DNA from 4 places in the Agrobacterium sp. SORGH_AS 787 genome. Region 1 is predicted to be linked to each of the others. Evidence: predicted binding sites of a transcription regulator. Region 1 holds the regulator's gene; each other region holds the start of a gene.

Region 1 (7,181 bases):
ACTTTGCTGCGGACACGGCTCGCTCTCGTGGGGCTTCCTTTTCTCCTTGCCGGTCTCGTGTTGGTGCCGGTTGAGCTGAATAAGGCGAAGCCCGACCTCTTGATCTACGAGGATGGCCTTCTTGTCGCATTTCGCACGGATCAGGCCGTCGCCACAACGAAGCGTCAGGCGAAGGGATTTGTCTATGAACAGTGGGCGAGGGCGGTGCCGCTGCCAGACAAGCATGTGGCGCCTGTCATCTTTGATGACAACGCAGCGAGCGATGAAGAGACCACGGTACAGGCATCGACGCGCCGCCAACCTGTTCTGACCGATCAGCAGAAGCAACAGGCCCGCGAAAAGATGCTACTGGCTCTCGAGCGGACAAATGTTTTCTCGTGCCAGAGAAATGCGTGGTGCGTGGGACAGCATGAGACTGGCGTCAGGGTCGCTGCCATTTCGAACACCGCCTTCACCGGAACCGCCTGTGATGTGGCGGATATCGTCGTCACCTCGCGCTTCGTGCCCTTCACGACTTGTCGCTCAGGCGCGATATTGATCAGCGCCACCACATTACGCAAGACAGGTTCGCTGGAGCTTTGGCTGAATGAAAGTGGAGCGCCCGTCGCGGCTGCACGCGCGGCGATGCAAGGCGTCGCCAGACCCTGGTCCGTCCACCGCGCTTACGACTGGCGCAGCAAGACGTTTGACGGAGAGGTGCCGCCGCATATTGAAACGATGCTGGCGGCCGAGCCGTAACTCGTTGCCTCTAAACGGCGTTTGAACGCCGATCCTCAATGATCTCGCCCGACGCCCGCGCTTCCTCCTCATGCTCCGGATCACGCCACGGTTCAGAGACCGCTGCCTGCTCCCATTCCCTCATCGCTGGCAAACCAAGGAGGCGCGTCTTGTAAGCCTCCGCTGCTGGCGACAGTGCGGTGCCGTAAGTCTGGAAGCGAAAGGCAACGGGGCAGAAGAAGGCGTCAAAGGCGGTGAAATTGACACCGGTCAGAAACGGTCCGCCAAAAGTGTCCAGCACCTGCTGCCAGAGCGTGTCGATGCGCGCTATATCCTTGCGGAGCGCGTCGCTTGCGGGGACTGGCCGGATGCGCAAGCCTACGCTCATCGGGTGCAGATTGCGCAGGGATTGGAAGCCGGAATGCATCTCGGCGGCGGCAGAGCGCGACCAGGCCCGCGCCTTGGCATCCTCAGCCCAAACACCATCATGCCGTTCGGCGAGATATTCCACGATTGCAAGCGAGTCCCAGACGGTGACATCGCCATCCACCAGGCAGGGCACCTTGCCGGAGGGGGTGAAGTGCATGAAGCTGTTCTTTGGATCGGGATCGTTGAAGGGGACGAGGCGCTCATTGAAAGGGATGCTCAATGTCCGCATTAGAACCCAAGGCCGGAGCGACCAGGAGGAGTAGTTCTTATTGGCGATGTAGAGATCGTACATGTTGTCTCCTCTTGGTGATAAGGCGGCTCGTATCGCAGGCAATTGGCCAAAGCGTAAGTGCTTGCAAAGGTCGTAACGCATGAGCGGGAGGACATACAGGCCTAGTCTGTCATGTCAGATATCATATGATTTGATGTGTTCGCCGCTCTCACGCGTCTGGAGACAGAAGCAGAATGAACTTCATTCGCTCGTCATGGTTTGATGAGCAGACATGAAGTGAATGGAGTGTTCGAGATGGACGTCAAATCTGGCGGTTGTGCCTGTGGTAAGGTGAGGCTTTCGATGGTGGGTAAGCCCTACCGTGTCGGCCTTTGTCACTGTATGGATTGCCGCAAACATCACGGCGCGCTCTTCCACGCATCAGCGATCTTTCCTGAGGATGCCGTGACAATCGAAGGGGAAACGCACAGCTATAATGGCCGCTTCTTCTGCCCCAATTGCGGCTCGCCCGTCTTTGGGAAAAGCGACGACGAAATCGAGGTGAATATCGGTTCTCTGGATTCACCAGATCAGTTCGAGCCGACCTACGAGCTTTGGACGATCCGCCGTGAAGCCTGGTTGCCGGATTTCCCGACGCTGCGACAGTATGATCAGGATCGAGAATCGACCGGCAGGACTGAGGAGGGGCGATGATGTCACGCGTCACATGCTGCGGCGTCCTTAGGCTGAAACCATAGATGTGGGCGCCTCTATAAACAGGCAGTCCAATTCCGCCTTCCGACTGCTGACAAAGGCCCGAAAACCTTTCCGGGTCATGGTCGGGACTGAACCGGCCACCCATAAGACCTTGACACAGGAATCCTCTGGCCGAGCCCGCGAATGACCCAAAGTAAACGTTAAAGGCCTATCATCACCCTAAAGGCAGGCCAATCGCCTGCCTCTAACGTTCAACTCGGGATGTTCTTGCCCCTCGAAAGCGATGGGAGCAACGCCAACGCCGCTCGCTATCGCTCAATGATAGCGACGAATGAGACCGACCAGCTTGCCCTGAATCTTGACCCGATCAGGTCCAAAGATGCGGGTTTCATAAGCGGGGTTTGCAGCCTCCAAAGCGATGGAAGCGCCCTTGCGACGGAAGCGCTTCAAGGTGGCTTCCTCGTCGTCTACGAGTGCAACGATGATATCGCCGGGGTTGGCGGTGCTGCCGTTGCGGATGATGACGGTATCGCCATCGAAAATGCCAGCCTCGATCATCGAGTCGCCCTTGACCTCGAGCGCGTAGTGCTCCCCCGTACCGAGCATATCGACGGGTACGGCGACATCGTGGGTGTTGTTCTGGATGGCGGAGATCGGCACACCGGCGGCGATGCGTCCCATCACAGGGACGGTGACAGCGGACGAGCTCTGATCGTTTGCGGGCTTCTGGGCCGGGGCAGGCTCCTGCGGTTTGGCTTTCCCGAGGCTACCCTCTATCACGCTTGGCGAGAAACCGCGCGGCGGCTTCTGTGAGGGTGCGGAATAGGCTTCGGGAAGCTTGATGACCTCCAGCGCTCTTGCCCGGTTCGGCAGGCGGCGGATGAAGCCACGCTCCTCCAACGCAGTGATCAGGCGGTGAATACCAGACTTCGAGGCGAGATCGAGGGCATCTTTCATCTCATCGAAAGATGGGGGCACGCCGGACTCTTTCATTCGCTCATGAATGAAAAGAAGCAGTTCCTGCTGTTTGCGCGTGAGCATGAAGAAAACCCTTGGAATGCGTGGCGAAGATTCGTGAAACAAATACAGAACGAACACTATATGTTCCATATGTGTTCTGCAATCCCTTAAAATTCCGCAAACGTTTCCGTCTGATCAATTCGCGGTCCTGTCATCCGCGCAATGGTAGAAGTTTATAGCTTCTTTACGGTGTCGCGTATCTTTTTCGTCTCCAGGTTGATGATCTCATTTTTACGGGTATCTACGAGCTGCTTCGAGGATCATCCGATCCGGTCATCCTGTGGGATGAAGGCCAAGCCATTCGAAGCATTATCAACAAAATCATCAGGGCTCCACGGCGCTGCTTCGTAGCGTCTTTTCTTGGGGCAAGGACATTTTTATGAAGCTCATTAGGTTCACCCTTATCGGAATGCTGATTGCGCTGGCCGGTTGCCAGACACTCGACCCCAATTCACCGGAAGCCTTGAAGCGGAAGGAGTATGACCGGCTGCTCCTGAACACGACGATGGCCAACTGCAAGCTCATCGTTCAGCTCAATCAGAAGCGTGTTTCGCAAAACAAGGAGCCGACGCGCGACAACAACTGTGCAAGGATTCTGAAGAACCACGCGCTTGGTGGCGTTCATCCGGCGAGCTTCGTCCCCGATATAGCTGTGAACGGTATTCCCATTCCGATCGGCGGACTGATCAAGCTCGCCATCGTTGCCGACCGAAACCAGCGTGAGAAGAAGGCCTGGGAGGCATCGCTACCGGCTTGGGTTTCCTCCGGTGGTGAGAACAGCGAGAACGTCTATCGCATGTTGCTGGCGCAAGGTTTCAAGCCTGAAGAATTGGAAGGGCTGAAGGGAAGTGCTGGATTTTCCGACGCCGTGCGCGCGGTCGGGCCGTTCGTGCAATTTTCAGAGGCCAATCCCGATGTCGTCCGGAGGGCGAATGCCGGCTAAAAGGCAGCGGTCGGTGCTCCGGCCGCAGCTTCCCTCATCCCGTGACACGTGGCGCACTTGCTGATAATGCCTGTGCAACATCGCAAGTTAAGCGGTTGCCGGCGATGTCCGGCGCATGTGTCGTGAGGAATGAGATGACTGTGAAGAACAATTTGAAAGTGGTCGCCGGCGAGGGCAAAGGTGCTGTCGCCTTTTCCAACACGGAACGGTTTTCGCTGATTGCCGGCCCGTGCCAGATGGAGAGCCGCGACCACGCCTTCATGATTGCCGGCACGCTCCATGAGCTTTGTGGCAAGCTCGGCATCGGGCTTGTCTATAAGTCATCCTTCGACAAGGCCAATCGCACATCGCTCTCCGGCAAGCGCGGCATCGGTCTCGGCAAGGCCATGGAGATCTTTGCCGATCTCAAGAAGGAATTCGGGTTTCCGGTACTGACGGATATCCATACCGAAGAGCAATGCACCATTGTCGCCGAAACCGTCGATGTTCTGCAAATCCCGGCCTTCCTTAGCCGCCAGACCGATCTTCTCATCGCAGCCGCGAAGACCGGTCGCGTGATCAATGTGAAGAAGGGGCAGTTCCTGGCGCCCTGGGATATGAAGAATGTGCTGGCGAAGTTGAATGAGAGCGGCAATCCGAACGTTCTTCTCTGCGAACGCGGTGCGTCTTTCGGCTACAACACGCTTGTCTCCGATATGCGCTCGCTGCCGATCATGGCCTCGCTCGGCGCGCCGGTGGTTTTCGATGCGACGCATTCCGTGCAGCAGCCAGGCGGGCAGGGCGGGTCGACCGGTGGTCAGCGCGAATTCGTTGAGACATTGTCGCGTGCGGCGGTTGCCGTTGGCATTGCAGGTCTGTTTGTCGAGACCCATGAAGACCCTGACAATGCGCCGTCCGATGGTCCGAATATGGTCCATCTGAAGGACATGCCGAAGCTTCTGGAGAAGCTTCTGGCGTTTGATGCTATCGCCAAGGCCGCCTGATTTTGGCCTAACCAATTTTTATCTATGGTGCGACGCCTGATGTGGGGCGTCGTCATTGTAAATTCTTCCGCTTCGTCTACAGCGAAGCGGCAATGACATCCGACTCGTTTCAGTCACCTTTATCCGCGATCCGGCCTGAAAACGGCTTCACAGTTTTGCCGATGCGCTCTAAGACAAGCGACTGAAATTCATCTGTTCCAGTCCCAAGGGAGAGACCATGACAGCCATTACCGACATCATCGCACGCGAAATCCTCGATAGCCGTGGCAATCCCACGGTCGAGGTCGATGTGTACCTCGAAGACGGCTCCTTCGGTCGCGCCGCCGTTCCATCTGGCGCATCCACCGGCGCTCACGAGGCAGTCGAGCTGCGCGATGGCGGACAACGCTATGGCGGCAAGGGCGTTGAAAAGGCCGTCGAGGCCGTCAACACCGAAATCTTCGATGCGCTTGGTGGCTTCGATGCCGAAAGCCAGATCCACATCGACCAGACGCTGATCGCGCTCGATGGTACGCCGAACAAGTCTCGCCTCGGCGCAAACGCCATCCTCGGCGTATCGCTGGCTGTTGCCAAGGCTGCCGCCGAAACGACCGGCCTGCCGCTTTATCGCTACGTCGGCGGCCCGAACGCCCACCTGCTGCCCGTTCCGATGATGAACATCATCAATGGCGGCGCGCATGCCGACAACCCGATCGACTTCCAGGAATTCATGATCATGCCGGTCGGCGCGGAAAGCATCCGTGACGCGGTGCGCATCGGTGCGGAAATCTTCCATGTTCTGAAAAAGGAACTGGCAGCCCAGGGCCACAACACCAATGTGGGTGATGAAGGCGGTTTCGCGCCAGGCCTGAAGAGCGCGCCGGAAGCGCTGGACTTCATCATGAAGTCGGTTGAAAAGGCTGGCTACAAGCCGGGCGACGACGTTGGCCTTGCTCTCGACTGCGCGTCGACCGAGTTCTTCAAGAACGGCAAATACGAGATGGAAGGCGAGGGCCGTACGCTCGAGCCGGAAGCCATGGCTGATTACCTTGCAGAACTCGCTGGCAAATACCCGATCATCTCCATTGAAGACGGCATGGCCGAAGACGATTGGGAAGGCTGGAAGTACCTGACCGACAAGATCGGCTCCAAGGTACAGCTCGTCGGCGACGACCTCTTCGTCACCAACTCCGCGCGCCTGCGCGACGGCATCAAGATGGGCGTTGCCAACTCCATCCTCGTCAAGGTCAACCAGATCGGTTCTCTGACCGAGACGCTCGACGCTGTCGAGACAGCGCACAAGGCCCGCTACACGGCGGTCATGTCTCACCGTTCGGGTGAAACGGAAGACTCCACGATTGCCGATCTCGCGGTCGCCACCAACTGCGGTCAGATCAAGACCGGCTCGCTGTCGCGCTCCGACCGTCTGGCAAAGTATAATCAGCTGATCCGCATCGAAGAGATGCTGGGTCCGCAGGCTGCTTACGCTGGCCGTTCCATTCTTCGCGGCTGATTTGGCTACGAGATGACAGGAGGGTTCTTTCGGAGAACCCATTAATAGAAAACCCGCCGATGGCCTCGGCGGGTTTTTCTTTTGGGGTGTTGCTTTACTTTGCTCTCCACCCACCGGTGGAGGGTAGCGGCGCGTTAAAGTGCCTTCTTGATCTTTTCGGCGTGAGCCTTGAGTACCTCTATATCGGCCATCGCGCCGCTGTGAGGCTTCAGAGGTTCTCCATCCTTGCGCGGTACGACGTGGAAGTGCAGGTGGAAGACCGTCTGGCCTGCGGCGGGTTCGTTGAACTGCGCGATGTAGACGCCGTCCGCATCGAAGGCGTCCTTGGTGGCGACGGCGAGTTTTTGAACGACGGGGATCGTCTTTGTCAGCACCTCAGGATCGGCATCGAGAATATTGCGCGAGCCGGTCTTCGGGATCACCAGCAGGTGACCCGGGGCTTGGGGCATCACGTCCATGAAGGCGAGTGTATGGTCGTCTTCGTAGACCTTGACGCACGGGATTTCACCCCGGAGGATTTTTGCGAAGATGTTATTGTCATCGTAGGCTGTCACGGGCTGCTCCCTCAAAACTCTTTAGTCGTCGTCTTCCTGCCGTTCGCTTTTGCGAAACGGGCTGTGATCTTCAAGATAGTCGTTGATCTGTTCGACTTCGCTGCGCTCCCGCTCC
Region 2 (7,181 bases), 1.3 Mb from region 1:
GAGCGGATGGTGGCGATGGAAGACGGCACGCCGGATGTTGAAAATCTTTACGCGCGCCTTGGCACCGATGGACCGCATCTGATGTTTGCCGGTCATACGGATGTCGTACCCGTGGGTGACGAGGCGGCATGGAGCCATCCGCCTTTCGCCGCGGAGATTGACGGCGGCGAGATGTATGGTCGCGGTGCCGTCGATATGAAGGGTGGGATCGCCTGCTTCGTTGCAGCAATCGCCCGTCACATCGAAAAGCATGGAAAGCCGCAGGGCTCGGTTTCCTTCCTCATTACCGGTGACGAAGAAGGCCCGTCGATCAACGGCACCTCGAAGCTTCTGGAATGGGCTGCCGCCAAGGGTGAAAGCTGGGATGCCTGCGTCGTCGGCGAGCCGACCAATCCGAACCAGCTGGGCGACATGATCAAGATTGGCCGTCGCGGTTCGCTGTCCGGCCGCATCACCGTGCATGGCGTCCAAGGCCATGCCGCCTACCCGCACCTTGCCGACAATCCCATTCGCGGCATGCTGCAATTGACACAGGCGCTGATGGACCCGCCTTTCGACACTGGAACCGACAATTTCCAGCCTTCCAATCTGGAAGTGACGACGATCGATACGGGTAATGCCGCGACCAACGTCATACCGGCACGGGCGACGGCGTCCTTCAACATCCGTTTCAACGACACGTGGACGGCGGAGACGCTGCGAGCGGAGATCATCCGCCGTCTGGATGCGGCCGCAGTCGACGGCGCGCTTCGCCCGGATCGTACACCCGTAAATTACGAGATCGTCTGGGCCGACCGGCCAAGCCACGTCTTCCTGACGCGCAACAATGCGCTGATCTCCTCGCTTTCGGGCGCAGTGGCCGAGGTCACGGGACTGGAGCCGAAGCTTTCGACGACCGGCGGCACGTCCGACGCCCGCTTCATCAAGGATTATTGCCCTGTGGTGGAGTTCGGTCTCGTCGGCCAGACCATGCACATGGTCGATGAGCGTGTAGCGGTAGCGGACCTTGAGACGCTGACACGCATCTATGAAACCTTCATCGAACGCTGGTTCGGCCATGCCGCCACGGAGTGAAGTCGCCATCTATCTGCGCGGGTTGTGGTTGCTGTTTCTCGGCAATAAGGAGGGCCTGCGTCTTCTCGATATCAGCGACCGCGGCATGCTGCGCTCGTTCTACGCGGCCCTCTGGTGCCTGCCCTCCATGGCGCTCTCCTGGTATTGGTGGCATGAGGCCTATCTCTCCGGCCTGCCGCAAGGTGTGCACACCGGCGCGATCTTCTTCGTCCGTCTCGCCATCGTCGAAGCGATCTGCTGGATGGTGCCGCTGATCCTGATCGGCGTACTGCTTTATGCTTTTGGAGCGAGAGACAAGTTTCAAGCCATCATCGTGGTGGCGAACTGGTTGTCACTGCCCTTCTCCTACGCCTATTCGCTTCTGATCCTGATTGCGCTCCTACTGCCCGCCTTGCACGGGCTTGTCGCAATCCTCTGGTTTGCGCTGCTGCTGACGCTCGTCTTCACATTCTCGAGGATCGTGCGGTTTTTCGTGCGCGACCAGCCGCTCTTGGTCACGGCGTTGGTTATGACCCTGCTTGTGCCGGGGATGATCCTGTCGGAGATGCTGCAGCGCTTTCTCGGCGTATACCCGACGTAATCGCCTGCCCGAAGGGTCAGGCGTCTCCGCCCTCTGCTTCCGCTGTCCGCGGTTGCCGCGGCTGTATGACCGCCGGGTAATCCACCTGCATGAAATAGAGCCCTTCCGGCGGCGCAACGGGGCCGCAGGCCTTGCGGTCTCGCGCTTCGAGTGCAGCGCGCACGTCGTCGGGCGTCATGGCGCCCTCACCCGCGAGCTTCAGCGTGCCGGCAAAGGAGCGGATCTGGTTGTGCAGGAAGCTCTGTGCCGTTGCGCGGATTTCGATCAGATCGCCGGTGCGTGTGACATCGAGACGGTCCAGCGTGCGGACGGGACTGTTGGCCTGGCAATGCACCGAGCGGAAGGTGGTGAAGTCATGCCGTCCCACCAGCGTCTGTGCGGCCGCATGCATTCTCTCATGGTCCAAGTCTTTCGAGACCCACCACGCCCGCTTGTGTTCCAGCGCCAGGCGCGATTTCCGCGAAATGATGCGATAGAGATAGTGGCGGCGGATGGCGGAAAAGCGGGCGTCGAAATCTTCCGTCACCGCTGCCACGTCGAGCACCGAGACCGCATCGCCTGCCATTGCCAGATGGGCGTTCAGCGCGTTGCGAAGCTTATATGGCTGCCAATCGCGCACAAGATCCACATGGGTGACCTGACCGACCGCATGCACACCGGAATCGGTTCTGCCTGCCCCACGAATGCCGACCTTTTCGCCCGTCAGCGACAGGACTGCCGCTTCGAGTGCACCCTGAACGGACCTGCCATTGTCCTGCCTCTGCCAGCCAACATAGGGGGTACCGTCATATTCAACGGTCATGCGAAAACGCGGCATCCGCTACAGCCTCGTTCCGACGGGAACGGGCGTTCCGCGCAGGAAGTCTGCCGCCAGCATCGGCTTGCCGCCAGCCTTTTGCAGCTTTGTCAGACGCACGGCGCCGCTGCCGCAGGCAATCGTCAGTTGGTCATCCAGCACGGAACCGGCCTCCCCCATGCCTTCCGCCCGCTCGCTTGCCAATACCTTGACGCGTTCAGGCTTGCCGCCAATCTCCAGTTCGAACCAGGCGCCGGGAAAAGGCGAAAGGCCGCGAATGTGGTTGTGGACATCCCGCGATGGACGGGAGAAATCGATCCGCGTTTCCGCCTTGTCGATCTTGGCGGCGTAGAGAACGCCGTCTTCGGACTGCACCGTCAGCGGCAGATCATCATTCTCGAGCTTCGCCATGGCGTCACGCATCAAGCGCGCACCCTTCAGCATCAGGGCGTCATGCAGCTCGCCAGCCGTCATGTTCTCATCGATGGCGACACGGGCGGTCAAAGCGACGGGGCCGGTATCCAGCCCCTTTTCCATCTTCATCACCATCATCCCGGTTTCAGCATCGCCCGCCATGATCGCGCGCTGGATGGGGGCCGCACCGCGCCAGCGGGGCAGAAGAGAGGCATGGCCATTGTAACAGCCAAGCCGTGTGCCATTCAAAATGGCCTCAGGCAGTAGAAGACCATAGGCGACGACCACCGCGACATCGGCATCGAACTCGGCAAATTGCTGACGATCTTCCTCCGTCTTGAAATTCAGCGGGGTCAGAACCGGAATGCCCAAAAGCTCTGCGGCCTGATGCACGGGGGATTTTTGCAGATCCAGTCCACGGCGGCCGCCTGGGCGGGGCGGCTGCGTATAGACCGCCACGACATCATGGCCCGCTTCTTTCAGCGCGCGCAGCGTGGGAACCGAAAACTCCGGCGTTCCCATAAAGATGATGCGAAGAGCCATTGTTGCCCCCTGCCCTGCTGATCACACCAAGCGGCCTCTCGGCCGACCGGATCAGACCTTGGCGCGGGCCAGCTTGGTGAATTTCTTGATGACCATGTCGCGCTTCAGCCGCGAGATGTGGTCGATGAAGAGCACGCCGTTCAAATGGTCGATCTCATGCTGCAGGCAGGTGGCGAGAAGACCATCCGCCTCGACCGTCTGCTGCTTGCCGTCGCGATCCACATATCCCACCGTCAACGAGGCAGGGCGTTCGACTTCGGCGTAATAATCGGGGATGGAGAGGCAGCCCTCTTCATAGGTCGAGACCTCGTCCGACACTTTGAGGATTTCCGGATTGATGAAGACGAGCGGCTTGTTTTCCTCATCGTCGCGCGAGAGGTCTATCACCAGCATCCGGCGCGGAACGCCCACCTGGATCGCGGCAAGGCCGATGCCCGGCGCGTCGTACATGGTTTCCAGCATGTCGTCTGCCAAGCGCTGGATCTCCGAATCCACGGTCTCGACAGGCTTGGATTGCTGGCGCAGCAGCGGATCGGGCAAAATGATAAGAGGCTTGATCGTCATGGCTTCCCATAACCCATCTGATCAGCCGAGGAAACGAAAAAATACGGTCGATTCAACGCCGAGACTCGATAGCCGACTCATTTTTGCCGCGGACATGTTCTTGTTTTGTACGAATCAGAATAACTCTGCTAGATTGCCTTATGAACATCGATCTCAATGCTCTCGGTCAGACGGCTTTCAGTGTCGGAACGGTCAACATCTCGATCGGCGCGCTGCTTGTCGTTCTTGCCTTTTCCGGGCTCGTGGCCGTCCTTTTTCTTCTGCGCAAACCGGTAGCACCGGATCAGCCGCGGGAAGAACTGACCGAGCTTCTTAAGACCCAGACAGAGCTGCAAGGCCGCATCGCCGCGATGGCCGAAGCCTTTTCCGCGCGACAAAATGAGATGAGCCAGACGCTGAACGAGCGATTGGATGGCATGTCGCAGCGTCTTGGAACGACACTGACGGAACAGACCCGCTCGACGCATGAAAACCTCAGCAAGCTACAGGAACGCCTTGCGGTGATCGACGCTGCGCAGGGCAACATTCAGGATCTCGCCAAGGATGTGATAGGGCTTCAGGCCATTCTGTCCAACAAGCAGACGCGCGGTGCCTTCGGACAAGCACGAATGGAAGCGCTGATTGCCGATGCGCTGCCATCCGGTACCTACCAGCTTCAACCGACGCTTTCGAACGGCTTTCGACCGGACTGCACGATCAAGATGCCGAACAATGCACCGTCGCTGGTGATCGATGCGAAGTTTCCTCTCGAAGCCTGGAATGCGTTGAAAGCGGATGAATCACCGGAAGCCAAGCGCGCTGCGACCCAGCAGTTCCGCCGGGACATGGAAGTTCATATTCGCGATGTGGCAGAGAAGTATCTGATCCCTGGTGAAACGCAGGATACCGCTTTCATCTTTGTGCCGTCGGAATCGATCTTCGCCGATATTCATCAGCATTTCGAATATCTGGTGCAGCGTGCCCACCGCGCCCGCGTGGTGATCGTGTCCCCATCGCTTTTGATGCTGTCGGTTCAGGTCATTCAATCGGTATTGAAGGATCAGCGGATGCGGGAGCAGGCTCACCTGATTCAGGGTGAAGTGGCGCTGTTGATGGACGATGTGCGGCGCCTGGATGAGCGCACCCGTAAGCTCCAGACGCATTTCGGCCAGGCGCAGCGCGATGTCGAAATGATGCTGACCTCGTCGGAAAAGGTTCTGGCACGCGGCGGCAAGATCGAGAGCCTCGATTTTTCGACAAGCACCAAGGACATTCCGCATTCGGAGGTCGAGCATTTGCGTCGTATCGCCGATGCTCGCGCGGGTGCCGCCAAGCTGCGCGTGGTGGATGACGAATAGGCGGCGCTGAAACAGCCGAACATTGCCACCCTCGCAAAATCGATTTCCGATTTCGATCTCGATGCGGTAGCACTGTCGGCACTGTCAACGTCTTTGCCTTTTGGATCAGCCTCGCATGATTACTGTTTTCGGCTCCATCAACATGGATCTCGTCGCCACCTCCGAACGCCTGCCGAAGCCGGGCGAGACGGTCACCGGCAAAAGCTTTTCCACCGCCGCCGGCGGCAAGGGTGCCAATCAGGCGCTGGCCGCACGTCGCGCCGGTGCCGAGGTGAAGATGGCAGGCGCCATTGGTGACGACACCTTTGCCGCTCCCGCGCTGACCTTGCTGCGCGATGCGCGAACGAATCTGTCTCTGGTGAAGACCGTTGCGGAACCAACGGGCACTGCGGTGATCCTGATTGGCGAGGGCGGCGAGAACATGATCTCAGTCATTCCCGCTGCCAACGGCACCGTATCGCTGCAGGATGCCGAGCGCGCCGTCTCTGAAATGGCCGAGGGCGATACGCTAATGCTGCAATTCGAAATTCCGGCCGATGCCATCGAGGCTTCTTTAAAGGCCGCGAAAGCCAAGCGTGTCACGACGATCATCAACACCGCTCCCCTGACAGCCGATGCGGCCCGCCTTTCCAAGCTCGCCAATATCGTTATCGCCAACGAGACCGAGTTCGAGCTGTTGATCGGCAAGAATGGACTGTCCTCCGCCGCTCGGGAAAAGGAATTGACCGCGCTGCACGCGGAGACTGGCCAGACGATGATCGTCACGCTTGGCGCCGACGGTGTCATTGCTATTCGCAACGGCAAGCTTTTCAAGTCGATGGGCCTGAAGATCGAGCCCGTCGATACGGTGGGTGCAGGCGATACGTTCTGCGGTTATCTCGCTGCTAGCCTCGACGCTGGAATGGACTTCGAGAAGGCGCTTCGCCGTGCCGCTGTGGCCGGTTCGCTGGCCTGCACCCGGGAGGGCGCCCAGCCGTCTATCCCCGTAGCGGCGGATGTGGACGCGCAGCTCTAATACAACGGAACTCCGCTCGCCCTCGCATCTGATCAAGCATGCTTGAACAGGTTGAGGGCGGCGTATTGCAGCAGCATGATGGTCTTGCCGTCGCGAATGACGCCTGAGGCGATCATGCTCATCGCCTCATCGATCCCCACTTCCATGACGGCAATGTCCTCGCCCTCGTCTTCATTTCCGCCACCGGCTGAGGTTCTGTCAGTCGGCTGATATTCGCCGACGAAGAAATGCAGCCTCTCGGTGACGGAGCCCGGGCTCATGAAGGCATCGAAGACCTGGCGAACATCGCGCACCTTGAAGCCCGTCTCTTCCTCGGTCTCTGCACGGATGCGCGCCTCCGGTTCGGCATTGTCCAAAAGGCCCGCCGGGGTTTCGATGAGAAGATCGTCATGGCCGTTGACGAAGGCCGGATAGCGGAATTGTTTCGTCAGGATCACCGTGCGGCGGTCCTTGTCGTAAAGCAGGATCGTCGCGCCATTGCCGCGATCATAGGTTTCCCGCGATTGCTTCTGCCAGGTGCCATCCTCCCGCAGGAAAGAGAAGGTGGTTTTCTTCAGAAGATACCAGTCATTCGAGAGAACTCTGACATCCTCGACCTTGATGCGATGCGCGATACTCATGAAACTTCCCTGTGGCTAGACCCGGCCGGTCGTGGACATATCGGCAATTTCGTGCAATTTCATGCAGATTCAAGAAAATTCGTGCAAAGGCGAAAGTCGCATGCTGACATCGGAACGAAAGACCCTCATTCAGCACGTCCTCCAGCGGGACGGTCGGATCGTCGCAAAGAGCTTCGCCGAAGAGCTAGGCGTCTCCGAAGACACCATTCGTCGAGACCTGCGGGAACTTGCCAAGGAT
Region 3 (7,181 bases), on a different contig from region 1:
GCGAGCACTTGCCAGCCTTGCCGCCTTTCTTCCCGAATGTCAGCAGACGGCATAGCCGACCATAGGCCTCTCTGTTCGTGGGATAGACCAGCACGGAGACATCCTGCACCAAATCCAGCCTGCAGCCGACCACCAGCCGAAGCCCAAGCTCCTCGGCGATTTTATGCGCCCGGGGAATGGCCGCGAGGCTGTTGCGATCGACAATGCCCAGTGCCTCTATGCCGAGCGCTTTAGCCTGAGCGAAAAGTTCCTCGCAGGAACTGGCGCCACGCAGAAAGGAAAAATGCGAGGTCACCTGCAGCTCGGCGTAACGAACACCCGCACTCATGCGAAAAATCCATGCATGAACCAGTCCAAGGTGCCAGTCTCTGTGTGCTCGCCATCGCCGGAACGGAAGATCCAGAAACGCTCACCGCTCTCATTTTCCACGCGGAAATAATCGCGCACCGCCGAGAGTTCTCGATCGCGCTTCCACCATTCGCCAAAGACGCGCTCCGGCCCGTCGGCCCGCTTGACGATGTGACGCACCCCGCGCCATGTGAAGCTTCGGGGAGGATGATCGGGAAGCAGTGCCACTGTCTGGATCGGCTCCGGCCTGAACAGAAGCCTCACCGGTCGCGGCCAATGTTCCGGCCAGCCGGGCGCATCCGTAGCCTCGGCTGGAATTTTCTCAACGGAGCGCTCCGGTACATCGCTTTGAACGGCGGCATAGCGATAGACCTTGTGGCCACGGTTGAGGATGATATCGACAGCCTCACCAATATCGCCTCCTGCCTCTTCCAGAAGAATGGAACGTGCTTGTCCGGCAAGAAGCGGCTCGGCATGGGTTGCCGTCAGCGTCATCTTCTCGATACCAAAACCCGGATCGATCGTCTCGATACGGTCAGTCAGAAGGCGGGACAATTGCTTGCTATCGCGTGCAGGTTTGGAGGTTCCAGCCCGGATCGCCTGCACTCCACTGTCCACCCGATGGAAAACCAGATCGACGCGACGCGCACCTAAACCCCGCTTCTCCAGATCCAGACAGAGGTCGGACACAAGCTTTCGAGTGTATTTTGCAATGGTTTCTGCAGCACCAATCGGTTCGGGAAAGAAGCGCCGCACCGTCACCAGTTCTGCTACGCGGACTGGCTCTATCGGTTCCGACAGGACACCGTGAGCCTGATCCAGCCTGCGCCCCACTTCGGGGCCAAACCGCAAGGTGATCGGCGCGCGCGGCGCGGCTGCCAGTTCTCCAATACGGCGAAAGCCAAGGACCTTCAGCTCATTGACCAGATGGGCATCCAGTCGCAAGGCGGCAAGCGGCAGCGGCGCGAGAGCCTCCCTCACGCTACCTTCAGGTAAAATGGTGACGGCCTCGCGCCCGAAGCGGGCTAGCGCGTGGGCAGCGCCCCAGCTTTCGGCGATTGCCGCACGCGCCGTAAAACCCAGCGCATGCAGGCGATTGATCATGCCTGTCAGCATCAGCCTTTCATTACCATGCAGGTGATCGGCTCCGGTCGTATCGAGCACCAGCCCATCGGGCGCGTCCGGTGCAACGATGGGGGCGTAGATGCGCAAAAACCAGAAGGCCAGATCCTCAAGGGCTTTTGCATCATCCTCCGGCTTCAAGTCTTCGACAACAAGGCCCGGCAGAATGGCCTGCGCCTTGCTGGCTGGCATGCCAGGGCGCAAGCCCGCTTTCATCGCGGCGCTATTAAGAGCAGCCACGAGCCGGCGGCTTCCCTGGCGCGCAATCATCACCACGGGTGTTTCAACCGGTGGCGCTGCGTCCCCAAGCATCCTGCGGTATCGATCCGTCTGCCATGTCGGCAGGTATAGCGAGACGACCCTCTGCATCACAGGCTTCCACTTCCAGTTCAAAAGGTTCGCCGCCCCGGACACGCAGCAATTCCACAAGCCAGCGGGATCGCCCTACCCCGCGCACCGGCAACGGTGTGGACGGACGCATGGAAATGCGCCACCGGGTGACGGCTGCGGTTGGTTGGCCGAAATCGCCAACACCACTCACATGGCGCCAGCGGCGAAGAGCAATGGCTGCCACGCCGGAAGCTTCCGCCGTCAGCTGCAGCCGCCGCGACATGTTCATCGGCAGCTTCGACACTTCACCGATCACGGCGCCAAAGCCGTTGCAGCGCAGCCCTTCCTCAAAACAGTCCAGCACGCCCTTTTCATCACGACACTCGACGATGATCAGCCGGTTATGCGAAAGCCCTGCCTGCGTGAGGGCTGGCATGAAGAGATCGGGACGGGTCACACACCACAGGATCTTGCCCTTTAACCGGGCCGCGATGCCCGCACAAAAGAGCGCTGATGCTGCACCATCCACGGCCCCGTTTCCACCACCGCTCACCTCATGCAAGCTGCCAAGCTTCAAGCCTTGACCGGGAAGCCGCTCATCGATGGCAGGAATATTGAAGGGCAGAGTCTCCTGCTGTCTGGCAGGACCTTGGGTGATCCTCTCCAGCCTTTCTCGCAATTCCTCCACGACAAGCTGTTCTGCGCGCTTCTGCATGACACGAAACTTCTCAGAGCATTCCACGCTAAAAAACTAATGTTCACTTTTTGTTCTATATTCACAAAAGAGTCAACACGACTCCGCCGGACTCCTGTGGAGGGGTGAGAAGATTCTTTAGAGCGTTTCCTTGTTAAATTGAAACGCTCTATCCTCCCGCCAATGGCCGTACCGAGAGACCGGCCATGAAGGGCGATGTGACCACAGAGGTGCGCCGCGGCAGGCTGAGTTTGCCAGCCGCATAAAACAGCAGGAAAGAGCCGATCTGGTATGGGAAGATAATATCGATCTCGACAAAGGAGCGGACGACAAAAAGAGCGCAGAGCGAAAACAGGATCAGCGCCTGGGGATCCTGATTGCGCATCAAAATCGAGCGCAAGTGGCCCAACAGCGTGCCGTAGAGCAGGATCGCCAGCAGAATGAGACCGACGAAGCCGTTCTCCACCACCACTTCGATATAGGTGTTGTGGAAATGGAAGCCGCTACGACCGGTAATGAAGAAATCGTCCCACAACCTTTCGGCATCGGAAAACCCTGGCACCCAGAAGCCCTGATAGCCGACACCGAAAATGGGGGCACGCTTGGCCGCCTCGATACCCTGCTGCCAAAGATAGGTGCGTCCCGTCAACGTCGTATCCTTGCCGAACACGCCAAGAATTGCGTCGAAGAGACCGAACTGCAGCGCGGCCACGACAAACAGGCCACCGAGGCCAACGGCTGCAAAAAACAGCATTTTCCTATTGCCAGGCGACAAGGCCCAGAGCGGTAACAGACCCGCCATCATGACAACGACGGCGGCGGTAGTGATCGCGGATGTCGCCGATTGGGATGCAAGCAGGCTGTAGGCAGAGATGAGGCCGGCAACGCCTGCGATCAGCAACCATACGCCTCTTTGACGCAGCACGAGCACCGAGGCTGCGGCAAAGAGAACGCCAAGCGAGGCATAGAAACCCAGCTGGTTCTTCGAGGAGAAGGCGCCGACGAAGCTGGTCGTGCCATCCAGCGCATCGAAAAGATAGGTGCCGAAGAGCAGCGAGTAGACGAGCACGAGAGTGATGCCGATTAACGCGCCGCGTGTCAGTGTGCGGATAGAGATGACACGCATGGCAATCAGCGCGCAAACGATATGCGTCATGTACTGAATGGAGGCGCGCAGGCTGACGGACATGGCATCCGACCAGAAGCTCGACAGTATCGCCAGAATGCCGAAGGCGAAAATCCAGAAATAGCGAGCATAATTGCCAAGGACACGACGATAATCGACCACGACCAGAGGCAGCCAGACGGCGTAATAGGCAAGGATCGAGACTTGGCCGAACTTCGACGAATAGGCGAAGACGAAGAAGGACAGCGCCACCGCCGCCGTTCCGTAAAGTCCGTTTCTATCGGGATCGATCAGTGCCGATTTCGCAATCCGCATCGCCGCCTCACTGCATCAGCACTTCCGAGGAAACCTTGATAACGTCGCCAGGCTCAAGAGCCGTGGTTTCGTCAACCTTAATTTCCTTCGATTTTCCCTTGTCTTCACGCACAATGACATAGGAAATCGAGGCAGATTTGCCGGACGGATCGAAACGCAGAGCTTCAGCGGATTGCGCCAGGGCCTCCGACATGAGCTCTCGACTGGTGGAAAGCTGAAGGTTCAGCTTCTGCAATTCGGCCTGCGTATCCTGCAACTCCTTCGATCGCTGCGCGTCCCAATCGTTTCGCAGGTTGATCTCATCCTGGACCGCCTTGTTGATATCCTGCTTGGCGCGAAGCGCATTGGTATCGATATCGAGAAGCGTGGCCTCCACCTCGGCTGCGCGTTCTTCTGCGGAGATGCGGCGCTGAGCGAGTGCAAGGCCCTGCTCGTTCAAGCGATTGACCTTCTCGCGGTCTTCATTGGCCAATTGCAACTGCCGTTGCTGGCTCTCTGCCTTCTTACGCAGAGATTCCACTTCCGCATCCAGCAGTTCGCGCAAATCCTTCAACGCCTTCAACTGAAGCGTATAGCGCTCGGTGCGAGACTTCATCAGCGCGCTTTCGCTTTCCAGGAGCGCGTCGATATTGACGACCTTTTCCATTTCAGGCGTCTTCTTGATCTCCTGCTCGCCGCTCACCTCGGCAATCAAACGCGCCTGACGTGCCAGAAGACGGCCGCGCTGGTCGTCATAGACGGCAGCGTCACCACGGGCATTGATAAAGTCACGCGCAAAACGTTGCCCCGCATCGGAACGGCGCAGACCACCTGCGAGGCTGACCGCCTTCAAAACCGTCATGTTGGGCGCATAGGGATATTCGCCCGGCGTTTGCACGTCACCTGTCAGGAAGACCGGTCGGAACTGGGCAACTTCGACGGAAGCCGACGGAAGGTTGCGCAGGGCAAACTTGCTTTGAAGCTCTGCGCCAATCGCCTCTCCCACCTCGCCCGCAGTCTTTCCGGCGACATTCAACTGACCAATGAACGGAAGTGACAACGTACCGGACGGACCGACGGAGTAATCGCCGTTGATCACATCCCAGTTACGGATGGTGCCGTCTGCCGGCTGCCACTCCGCAACGCGGATACGAAGCTTGTCAGCGGTTCCAAGTCGATACTGGCCATCCTGTGCGAGAGCGCTCAGCGGAGTGATGAGCAGCAGGGCTGCGGCGACAGCCAAAGCGGTACGTTTACGCCATGTTTTAGGGAGAGGTTCGTCGGCAATGCCAACCATGTAAAACTCCATGTTGATGCCTTGAAAAGTGAATGCGCGACCGGTGCAAGTCCGGTCGCAGCCGCAAGGCATGGCACAGGTGGGAGGTCCTGCGTTCACGCCGAGTGTCTATTCTGGCTTCAATAGCTGCCGCGGGACATGCAGACAGCGGGCACGGTTTTCATGATGATGGAAATGTCTTTCATCATTGACCAGTTCTGAACATATTGCGTGTCGTAATCCACGCGCTCCTTGTAGGAGACGTCGTTTCGACCGCTGATCTGCCAGAGACCGGTAAGACCAGGACGCGTGCTGAGATAGTAGCGCGCGGCACTTTCATAATAGTTGAGCTCTTCGTCCACGACAGGACGAGGACCGACAACACTCATTTCACCACGAATGATGTTGATGAGCTGTGGCAGTTCATCAAGGCTCAGCTTGCGAAGAACGCTGCCAACCGCTGTCACACGCGGATCGTTCTTCAGTTTTCTCGTTTGGCGCCATTCCTCCGCAGCCTGCGGATCGGTAGCAAGATATTGTTTCAGCACCTCATCTCCGTTCACGACCATCGTGCGGAATTTCAGGCAATGAAACGTGCGGCCATTATGGCCGATACGGCGGTGGCCGTAAAAAGCAGGTCCCTTGTCGGATAGTTTGACCAAGACCACGATCATGAGAAAGATCGGGCTGAGGACAAGAAGTGCGAGCAGTGCCGAGGAAACATCGAAACTGCGTTTCACGATGCCCCCGATGGGAAAGCTCACATCAAACTCTTCAGAACCACTAAGCGGCGAAACAGCCGATCGAGTCGCGGACTTCATAGAGAGAACTCCATTTATGTTTTGCGATAGGTCGGTACCCGTTGGGCGCGTCATGCAGTCATCATGAGACATGAACTCTGTGGTCGGAATTTGATGCTTTTGAATTTTTTGTGAGGCAGCGTTACCCGGCACCCTAAAACGGGCATCCCCAAATTCCTCACATGATGTTGGCCGAGACTATTAATAACCGCCTATAAAAGGAACAACGGCAGGTGTTCGTCATGCAGTTCACGCATGATTACCAAACATATGTATTGCATCCCTATTTATATTAAAGCTGTTCTTCTGGTTTACTGGTTTTCGCAATTAAAAGGGCGAATACACAGGCGCCTGCTAAATAAGATAGATGTAATATTTCTTATATGCGGCGCAGCAAAATTACGGCAGCGCACACACAAAATAATTAAAAATAAACCGATTTTGTTGGAAAAGATTAATTTCAACGGTCATCTGAAACGTTTCCGGGTCAAAAGGATGGCGTAATTAAGGCAGAAATGTGGTGAATTTTGCATCCCGGTCATGTCTAGAGCCTTCCGACTCGTAACGCGCACGGGCGTCCTGCAATTCTTCTTTTATCCTATTCCTATGGTATGGGCCTGCAACAAAAAGGCCGGCGCGCAGATTGCGCACCAGCCCTTGATTGGCTTTCAAGCTATGAAAAATAGCTTATGCTGCCTGACGGTCGTGGCGGCCTTCTTCGACCTCTTCCACGATTTTGGCAACAAAGGCTTCCAGGTCGTCGGGATTACGGGACGTGACGATGCCCTTGTCGCAAACGACCTTCTCGTCCTTCCAGATGCCACCGGCATTTTTCACGTCAGTCTTGATCGAGCCGTATGAGGTCACCTCACGGCCGCGCACGGCATCGGCTTCGACGAGAAGCCAAGGTGCGTGGCAAATGGCCGCCACTACTTTACCGGACTTCACGAACTCCTTGACCACGCGCATCGCTTCATCATTGGTGCGCAGGACATCGGGGTTGATCTGGCCGCCCGGAAGCACGAGAGCGTCGAAGTCTTCGATCCGAACGTCTTTTGCGAGAAGATCGACTTTAACGCTATCGCCCCAGTCCTTCTCATCCCAGCTCTTGATCTCGCCGTCCTTGATAGAGGCGATCTTGACGTCCGCGCCCTTGCGCTTCAGTTCCTCATAGGGCACGCGAAGCTCCGA
Region 4 (7,181 bases), on a different contig from region 1:
ATCCGCAACGGGCTGCCGGTTGGCAAGCGAATTGCCAAGATCACCGGTTACAAAGCCGCCGAGCCAAATCAGGTATCTGTGCAGCAGAGGTTGGTTGAGACCGAGTTCCGTGCGCAGCACTGCGAGAGACTCGGGCGTTGCATTCTGTCCGAGTATTGCCGACGCCACATCACCAGGCAGAAGCTGCGTGCCGGCGAAAATCAGCGCCGACACGAGCAATAGCGTCAGAATACCCAAAGCAATGCGCTTCAGGATAAGGATAGTCATTACGCGTCCAACCATACCTTTTCAGCGAGACGAGCACCCATGAAGTTGAACATCGGGTGCGTGGTGACGCCTTTGAGCTTTTTGGACGTGGCGTCGAGATAATCGCCGAACATCGGGATCATCGCGCCGCCTTCGTTCGAGATCAGCGCCTGAAGCTCGGCGTAGATTTCCTTGCGCTTGGCATCGTCCAGAAGAGCGCGGGCTTCGATCAGCTTCTTGTCGAAGGTCTCGTTCTTCCAATGCGTGTCGTTCTGTGCCGAGGTGGACTGGTATGCAATCGTCAGCATCTGGTCGGCGGTCGGACGTCCGCCCCAATAGGACATGCAGAACGGTGCCTTCATCCAGACGTTGTCCCAGTAACCATCCGAGGGCTCGCGCTTGATCGAAACATCGATTCCGCCCTTGGCAGCGCTGGTGCGGAAAATCGCTGCTGCGTCGACCGCGCCAGAGAACGCCGCGTCCGAGGCCGATATCTCGACCTTCAACGCATCGAGTCCAGCCTGCTTCAGATAGAACTTGGACTTCTCGGGGTCATAAGGGCGCTGCGGCAGATCCGCCGCGTAAAAGCGATCGGAACTTGGGATCGGATGATCGTTGCCGATACGGCCATAGCCACGCAAGGCAGTTTTCAAAAGCTGCTCGCGATCGATCGCGTGCTTGATGGCAAGGCGGACATTGTTGTCCTTGTAAGGCGCCTGCGTGCAGTCCATCAGGAATGTGAAATGCTGGCCGCCAGCCGATTGAACGATGTTGAGGTTAGGATTACGACGCAAGAGATCGACGGTCTTGAAGTCGAGCTGGTTGATCGCATGAACCTGGCCCGACATCATGGCATTGGTGCGCGCGGCAATGTCATTGATGACGATCACTTCGACGGCGTCGACATGCGCGGCGTTCGGCTTCCAATAGCTAGGGTTACGCGTAAACCGCGAGCGCACGCCGGGATCATAGCTTTCGAACACGAACGGACCCGTACCGACGGGCTTGTTGAAATCCGTCCATCCTTCGGGAACGACAAGGAAGTGGTAGTCGGAGAGAATGTAGGGAAGGTCGGCGTTGCCGCTTTCCAGGACGATCTTGATTTCGCTGTCCGAGACTTTCTCGACGCTTTTGAGCGCAGACGCGATCGAACGCGCTCCAGAGGTGGTTTCCCCACGGTGAAGATTGATCGAGTAAATCACATCTTCGACTGTCAGCGTCTTGCCGTTATGGAACGTTACGCCTTGCCGCAGCTTGAACGTCCACTCCTTGGCACCGGGCTGCGCTTCCCAGCTTTCGAGCAGTTCTGGAACCGCGTGATTGTTGGCGTCGATCTCAACAAGGCCATTCATAATCATGAAGGCCTGATTGACGGGAACCCAGTCCTTCAAGATGCGCGGATCGAGATTGTCTGTCGTGCTACCGCCGCCAATACCAAGTTTCAGCACGCCCCCTTTCTTCGGAGTTTGAGCGTCTTGTGCGCTGGCCTGCGTGATGAAACCAGCAGAAAGCGCCGTCAGACCGGCAGCGCCGATCAGGAAGCTACGCCGGTCGAGAGAAAAGGAAGAAGGGGGGTGAGTCATGGTACAGTTCCCTGTTTTTATCATCGCCGTTCATGGGACGGCTCTCGGGTTTGGCCTATCGTACTCGGCGGTTCGGCACTAGAGACGCAGCCATAACCGAGGGTATGATTTTTGCGCATGGGGTCATGAAATCAAAGCGTATCCGCTTGTTTGCGAAGCGGAGTAAACGGGCGGCGCCGGAGTGAACCGGCGGTCGATGCGACCATACTAGGCGGATACGGAGTGCGTATAAATGGGGCTTGCGGATATTGTTGGCCTTGCAGGAGCAATTTTCTATCTCATCGCATATGCCCTGCTGCAATTGCGCGTTCTGAACGTTGAAGACGGCCGCTACACCATTCTCAACATCCTCGGCGGCGTTCTCCTGATCTACTCGCTGATATGGAATTTCAATCTTGGCTCCCTGATTTCACAGGTGGCCTGGCTGATATTCACTTTGATCGGTTACGCACGCTTCATGCTGGATCGGCGGCGTAGAACTCGTGTTGCGCAAGCTTAACGAAGATCAGCGCGCGGTTTGCTTGTTGTTTGCAATCAACCAGTCCGCCACTTCGCGCACGATTTTTCGCTGATGCCGATCGGCAGGCCGCATAAGATAAAATCGTCCTTCGGATCGCATCGTGTGGCTATGCACCGGAACGAGAATACCACTGTCCAATTGATCGCGGATAAGCCATGTCCAGCCCAGCGTGGTGCCGAGACTCTGGGAGGCAGCGGCGACACATAGACCGTAATCCCCGAGCTTCCAGTGCACGGCATCCTGGGGCGGGGACATCTTTGATGATCGCCACCAATCTCCCCAATCCTGCCACTCTCGCATAGAGTCTTCAATGGAAATGAGTACCGGCGCCTTTTGCTCTTCCAGCGTCACCGCGCCAGCGCCCGAAACCGGCACGACCTCTTCCTGACCAAGTTCAGAGAGCCAAACGCCGATCGGTCTTTCTTTGCGGTAGAAAATCGCAAGATCGAACTCGTCGAGCCGCAAATGTGCGACGTCGTCGGTGACGCGCAGTCTGAGTTCAAGACCTGTAATATCGTTCTTCAGTTTCTTGAGGCGCGGCATAAACCACTGATCGGCGATCCCTCTGGAACAGGCAATCGTGATCTGGCTGGCGCCTGTCCATGAGCGAACACCATCCGTGACACTTGCGATATCGAGGATCAGTCGAGAGACGTCGATGGAATAATTCTCGCCCACTGTCGTCAACCGCACGCCTGTCGGTACACGTTCGAACAGTTTCGAGCCAATAAATGCTTCCAGCTTACCGATCTGGCGGCTGACCGCGCTCTGGGTCAGGCCGAGTTCGATGCCTGCACGGGAAAAGCTTCCGAGACGCGATGCCGCTTCGAAAACAACCAGCGCTTCAAGTGGCGGCAATCTGGAAAAGGTCTGCATTTTGATCCCTGACGTTGCCGGATCAAATACATGCACATCACAGGATCATCAACGTGGTTATTGTCCTAAGGCGGCAAGCTCTTCTTCAAGAACCCATGGCTTGCCGCCTAAGCTTATCGCCTCGCTTCAGCGGCCTGAAACCCGGATCGCACCGGCGTCACCAAAACTGCGCTGAACGGCCTGCAGCTGGTCGGCTGCGATATCAACAGACACTTCGATCTCACCCTCGTGGGGAGCGTCGGCGCGCTTCACATCCCCGCGGGACGATTCCGTTCCCGTGGTGTTTTCGTCGGAAGCGGACTGGATGATGTCCGGGCGAGCAATACCGTGCTGCTGCACCAAGTGTTCGACGGCAAGGTCGGCAGCCTCACGGGTATCGAATGTCGCGCGAATGGTACTGGTGGCGTTGTCGGCCATAATGGATCTCCTCAAACCTTTTGAGGAGATCAAACTCTTCATAGGCGCGCTGGTTTCATCGGCTCGACAAACTTCTGGCGTCAACATATTGGCGCACGCGATCGCACATGCTATGTTCTACTTTTGTTCGAAACTGCATCCCCGGCCTCCATGAGCTTCATCGACCCCTCGCCGCTTCGAAAAATCATTCATGTGGACATGGATGCATTCTACGCGTCCGTCGAGCAGCGTGACAATCCCGAGCTTCGTGGCAAGCCTCTCGCCGTTGGCGGCGCTGCGGCGCGTGGCGTTGTGGCAGCAGCGAGCTACGAAGCGCGCGCCTTTGGCGTACATTCCGCCATGCCCTCCGTGACCGCAGCACGAAAGTGCCCCGACCTCATCTTCGTCAGACCCCGGTTCGAGGTCTACCGCGCCGTCTCTCAGCAAATCCGGGAGATATTTGCCGAGTATACGCCATTGATCGAGCCGCTTTCGCTCGATGAGGCCTATCTGGATGTGACCGAGAACTTGAAGGACATGCCGATCGCGACCGAGATTGCGCTCGAAATCCGCGAGAAGATCAAGATGGTGACTGGCCTCAACGCATCCGCCGGGATTTCCTACAACAAGTTTCTCGCCAAGATGGCGTCGGACCTCAACAAGCCCAACGGTCAGGCAGTGATCACGCCCAAGCGCGGGCCGGCCTTCGTCGAGGGATTGGCCGTCAAGAAGTTTCACGGCGTCGGACCTGCAACCGCCGAGAAGATGCGCAGATTGGGGATCGAGACCGGCGCCGATCTCAAGGCACAGACGCTCGAATTTCTCACACAGCATTTCGGTAAGTCAGGGCCGTATTTCTATGGGATCGCGCGTGGTATCGACGAGCGCAGGGTTCGACCCGACCGCGTCCGAAAATCGGTCGGCGCTGAAGATACTTTCATGCAGGATATTGAAGACCTCGATCTTGCCACCGACGAGCTGAGACCGCTTGCCGAGAAGGTCTGGAGCTACTGTCAGGCCAAGGGTTTCAGCGGGAAGACTGTGACCGTGAAGATCAAGTACTCAGACTTCACGCAGGCGACCCGCAGTAGAAGCAACGCTGTCCCGTTCGCCAACGGGAACGCTATCCTGGAAGCCGCCGCAGGACTGCTCGCAACCGTCTATCCTTTTAAGCGGTCGGTCCGCCTGCTCGGCGTCACGCTTTCCTCTCTGACCAACGAGGGCAACTCAGACGATGGGGAACAACCTCAGCTCGGCTTCGATTTATAATCGATGAGAGACAGTAGAGACGACCTAAAGGCGGCAGCGCAGCGCATACGCGTGATTGATCTAGAGACCGCCGGTAACGGTGCAAATGACGTTTGCGAGATCGGCTGGCAGGATGTGGCCCTGGCCGATGACGGACGTTGGGCGCTGACGGACGAGCGTGGCGCCCTCTTCGTCAATCCCGGTCGTCCCATAACGGCTGACACCATGGCCATCCACCACATTCTCGACGAGCAGGTCGCGGACGCACCTTTCTGGAGAGACGTGGCGCCGAGCGTTTTGCGTCCTGAGGGCGGCTTGGTAGCGTTGGCAGCTCACCGTGCGGCCTTCGAACAGCGATATTGTACCGCCAGATTTACGGGAGGGTTGCCCTGGATCTGCACGTGGAAATCTGCGCTACGGGTTTGGCCTGAGCTGCCACGGTTTTCCAACCAGATGTTGCGCTATCAGCGGATGCCGGAGGGACTTGTCCATGAGATCGGGCTGCCTGCACACCGGGCCATGCCGGATGCCTACGTCACCGCCCATCACCTGCGCGATATGCTGAACGCTGCCTCGCTCGAAGAGCTACTGGCGTGGAGTGCCGAGCCAGGATTGCTGCCGCGCGTGCCTGCAGGTCCAGACCGCGGGAAAGCATGGGCTCGCCTGACCACCGAGGCATTGGCTGGATATCTTCACGACCGGGATGGCGATGTGCGGTTCAGCGCCCAAACCGAGTTGAACAAGCGCGGAGACATTGAAATTCATCAAGACATCGAGCCGGCGCAGGGTTCGTTGTTGTGAGCGGCCGCGCAAAGCCAACCTCCTATCCTGAAACACCAGACGGTCGGTATTTTGTGGTCCGCGGACGCCTCTGGCGCAAAAGCGATCCCGCTCTGGACAAGGAGACCAAGGCGCGATTGGTCAAGGAATTGATGGCTGCGAGGCGCGCTGTTCGGCAAGCGAAGGGTGATCAGGCGAAGTTGGCGCTGGCGCGTGCGCGGGTTGACGACGCCAAGATCGCTCTTGGCGAGAGGGGAAAGGTGTGGTGGGATGATGGGGAGCCCGATCTTAATCGGCACCTCGTCAAGAACACCGTTTATGCGACCTGGTTTTCGCAGCTTTCCGCAGGCGAGCCCATCAACAGCGACTCGCGCGTTTAGGTGTCAGCTCAAGTTGTGAGGGTCTCACCATTTAACCTGCTGGCTATCGACTCTCCCACACTACTCCCCGTCAGACAACCGAATTTCGGTCCTCTCTGCGCGCCCGGCAGCAACCTGTCGAGATGCCTTAAGCCCAGGAATATGGCCGAGCCAGCATGCGGGTTAATTCCACGAAGATGCCGCGCTGCGGGGTGTACGTCCTGCGCAACTCTCTCGCCCAAAGCGAAAGCATGTGACTATTTGTAGGGCAATATGCAAAAATTGTTCAACACGATGGACAGGATTGTTCGCCTTTGTTAGCGTCGATTTGTATTGTGGAGGAACCAGTACGATGCTGCTCATCGGCTTCAAACGCGACCTTTCGACCAATTTCAGCGCCCCTGCGACCGGCAAGGACGGTCCTCACGTCCTTGACCTTGGCGACACTGGCACGGTCCTTGCAGCAAGGGCGCTGACATGACCATTGCAAAGGATATTGCCCTTATGGACGACAAGACACCGCTCCTCTCCGTCGAAGGTCTGAGCGTTGAGTTTGGTGAAAACCGAGTCGTGGACGATCTGTCGTTTATAGTGAAAGCGGGTCGGACGGTCGCAGTCGTCGGTGAATCGGGATCGGGCAAATCGGTCACGTCACTTTCGACGATGCGTTTAGCCGACATGATGGGAGCGACCTATCCGACCGGGAAAATCCTGTTCGAAAACAAGGATCTGTTGAAGACATCTCAGAAGGAGATGCGGTCGATCCGCGGCAAGGAGATCGCCATGATCTTCCAGGAGCCGATGACGTCACTAAATCCGGTCTTCACGATTGGCGACCAGATTTGCGAAGTGCTGATCTTGCATGAGAAGCTCAGCAAGCAGGAGGCAATGGCGCAAGCCCAGTCGCTGCTCGACATGGTGCGTCTGCCGGATGCGGCCGAATTGGTAAAGCGCTATCCCCACCAGCTCTCCGGGGGCATGCGCCAGCGCGTGATGATCGCCATGGCGCTTGCCTGCCGCCCGAAGCTGCTGATTGCCGACGAGCCGACGACCGCGCTGGATGTCACCATTCAGGCCCAGATTCTCAACATCATGCGAGACCTGCAAAAGAAACTCGGCATGGGCATGGTCTTCATCACCCACGACATGGGCGTGGTGGCAGAGATGGCCGAT

Evidence for each region. The regulator LexA, encoded in region 1, represses DNA repair genes until DNA is damaged. The targets are predictions, from matches to a motif close to TGTTCNNNNTGTGTTCNG.
Region 2: a site for LexA is predicted at 4,067-4,084, ahead of QE435_RS15270 (DNA recombination protein RmuC). Genes of this name have one in related genera too.
Region 3: a site for LexA is predicted at 2,556-2,573, ahead of QE435_RS07350 (ImuA family protein). Genes of this name have one in related genera too.
Region 4: a site for LexA is predicted at 3,756-3,773, ahead of dinB (DNA polymerase IV). Genes of this name have one in related genera too.

The regions. Positions count from the first base shown of each region.
Region 1 covers NZ_JAUTBG010000002.1:2,565,366-2,572,546, reverse strand. The annotation lists gene QE435_RS21715 (ComEC/Rec2 family competence protein) at 1-738, shown strand, start outside; gene QE435_RS21710 (glutathione S-transferase family protein) at 749-1,438, opposite strand; gene QE435_RS21705 (GFA family protein) at 1,673-2,071, shown strand; gene lexA (transcriptional repressor LexA) at 2,390-3,115, opposite strand; gene QE435_RS21695 (hypothetical protein) at 3,474-4,037, shown strand; gene kdsA (3-deoxy-8-phosphooctulonate synthase) at 4,172-5,020, shown strand; gene eno (phosphopyruvate hydratase) at 5,238-6,512, shown strand; gene QE435_RS21680 (HIT family protein) at 6,647-7,066, opposite strand; gene QE435_RS21675 (GNAT family N-acetyltransferase) at 7,088-7,181, opposite strand, start outside.
Region 2 covers NZ_JAUTBG010000002.1:1,241,472-1,248,652, reverse strand. The annotation lists gene dapE (succinyl-diaminopimelate desuccinylase) at 1-1,074, shown strand, start outside; gene QE435_RS15290 (hypothetical protein) at 1,058-1,654, shown strand; gene truA (tRNA pseudouridine(38-40) synthase TruA) at 1,671-2,471, opposite strand; gene fmt (methionyl-tRNA formyltransferase) at 2,475-3,407, opposite strand; gene def (peptide deformylase) at 3,459-3,971, opposite strand; gene QE435_RS15270 (DNA recombination protein RmuC) at 4,112-5,308, shown strand; gene QE435_RS15265 (ribokinase) at 5,424-6,323, shown strand; gene QE435_RS15260 (NUDIX domain-containing protein) at 6,356-6,943, opposite strand; gene QE435_RS15255 (DeoR/GlpR family DNA-binding transcription regulator) at 7,044-7,181, shown strand, end outside.
Region 3 covers NZ_JAUTBG010000001.1:1,662,250-1,669,430, reverse strand. The annotation lists gene QE435_RS07360 (error-prone DNA polymerase) at 1-328, opposite strand, end outside; gene QE435_RS07355 (DUF6504 family protein) at 325-1,839, opposite strand; gene QE435_RS07350 (ImuA family protein) at 1,754-2,515, opposite strand; gene QE435_RS07345 (O-antigen ligase) at 2,664-3,935, opposite strand; gene QE435_RS07340 (polysaccharide biosynthesis/export family protein) at 3,943-5,211, opposite strand; gene QE435_RS07335 (sugar transferase) at 5,331-6,011, opposite strand; gene QE435_RS07330 (type 1 glutamine amidotransferase domain-containing protein) at 6,678-7,181, opposite strand, start outside.
Region 4 covers NZ_JAUTBG010000001.1:1,865,185-1,872,365, reverse strand. The annotation lists gene QE435_RS08260 (ABC transporter permease) at 1-267, opposite strand, end outside; gene QE435_RS08255 (ABC transporter substrate-binding protein) at 267-1,829, opposite strand; gene QE435_RS08250 (cyclic nucleotide-binding protein) at 2,062-2,328, shown strand; gene QE435_RS08245 (LysR substrate-binding domain-containing protein) at 2,335-3,225, opposite strand; gene QE435_RS08240 (hypothetical protein) at 3,352-3,642, opposite strand; gene dinB (DNA polymerase IV) at 3,793-4,890, shown strand; gene QE435_RS08230 (DNA polymerase III subunit epsilon) at 4,894-5,670, shown strand; gene QE435_RS08225 (hypothetical protein) at 5,667-6,029, shown strand; gene QE435_RS08220 (hypothetical protein) at 6,361-6,489, shown strand; gene QE435_RS08215 (ABC transporter ATP-binding protein) at 6,486-7,181, shown strand, end outside.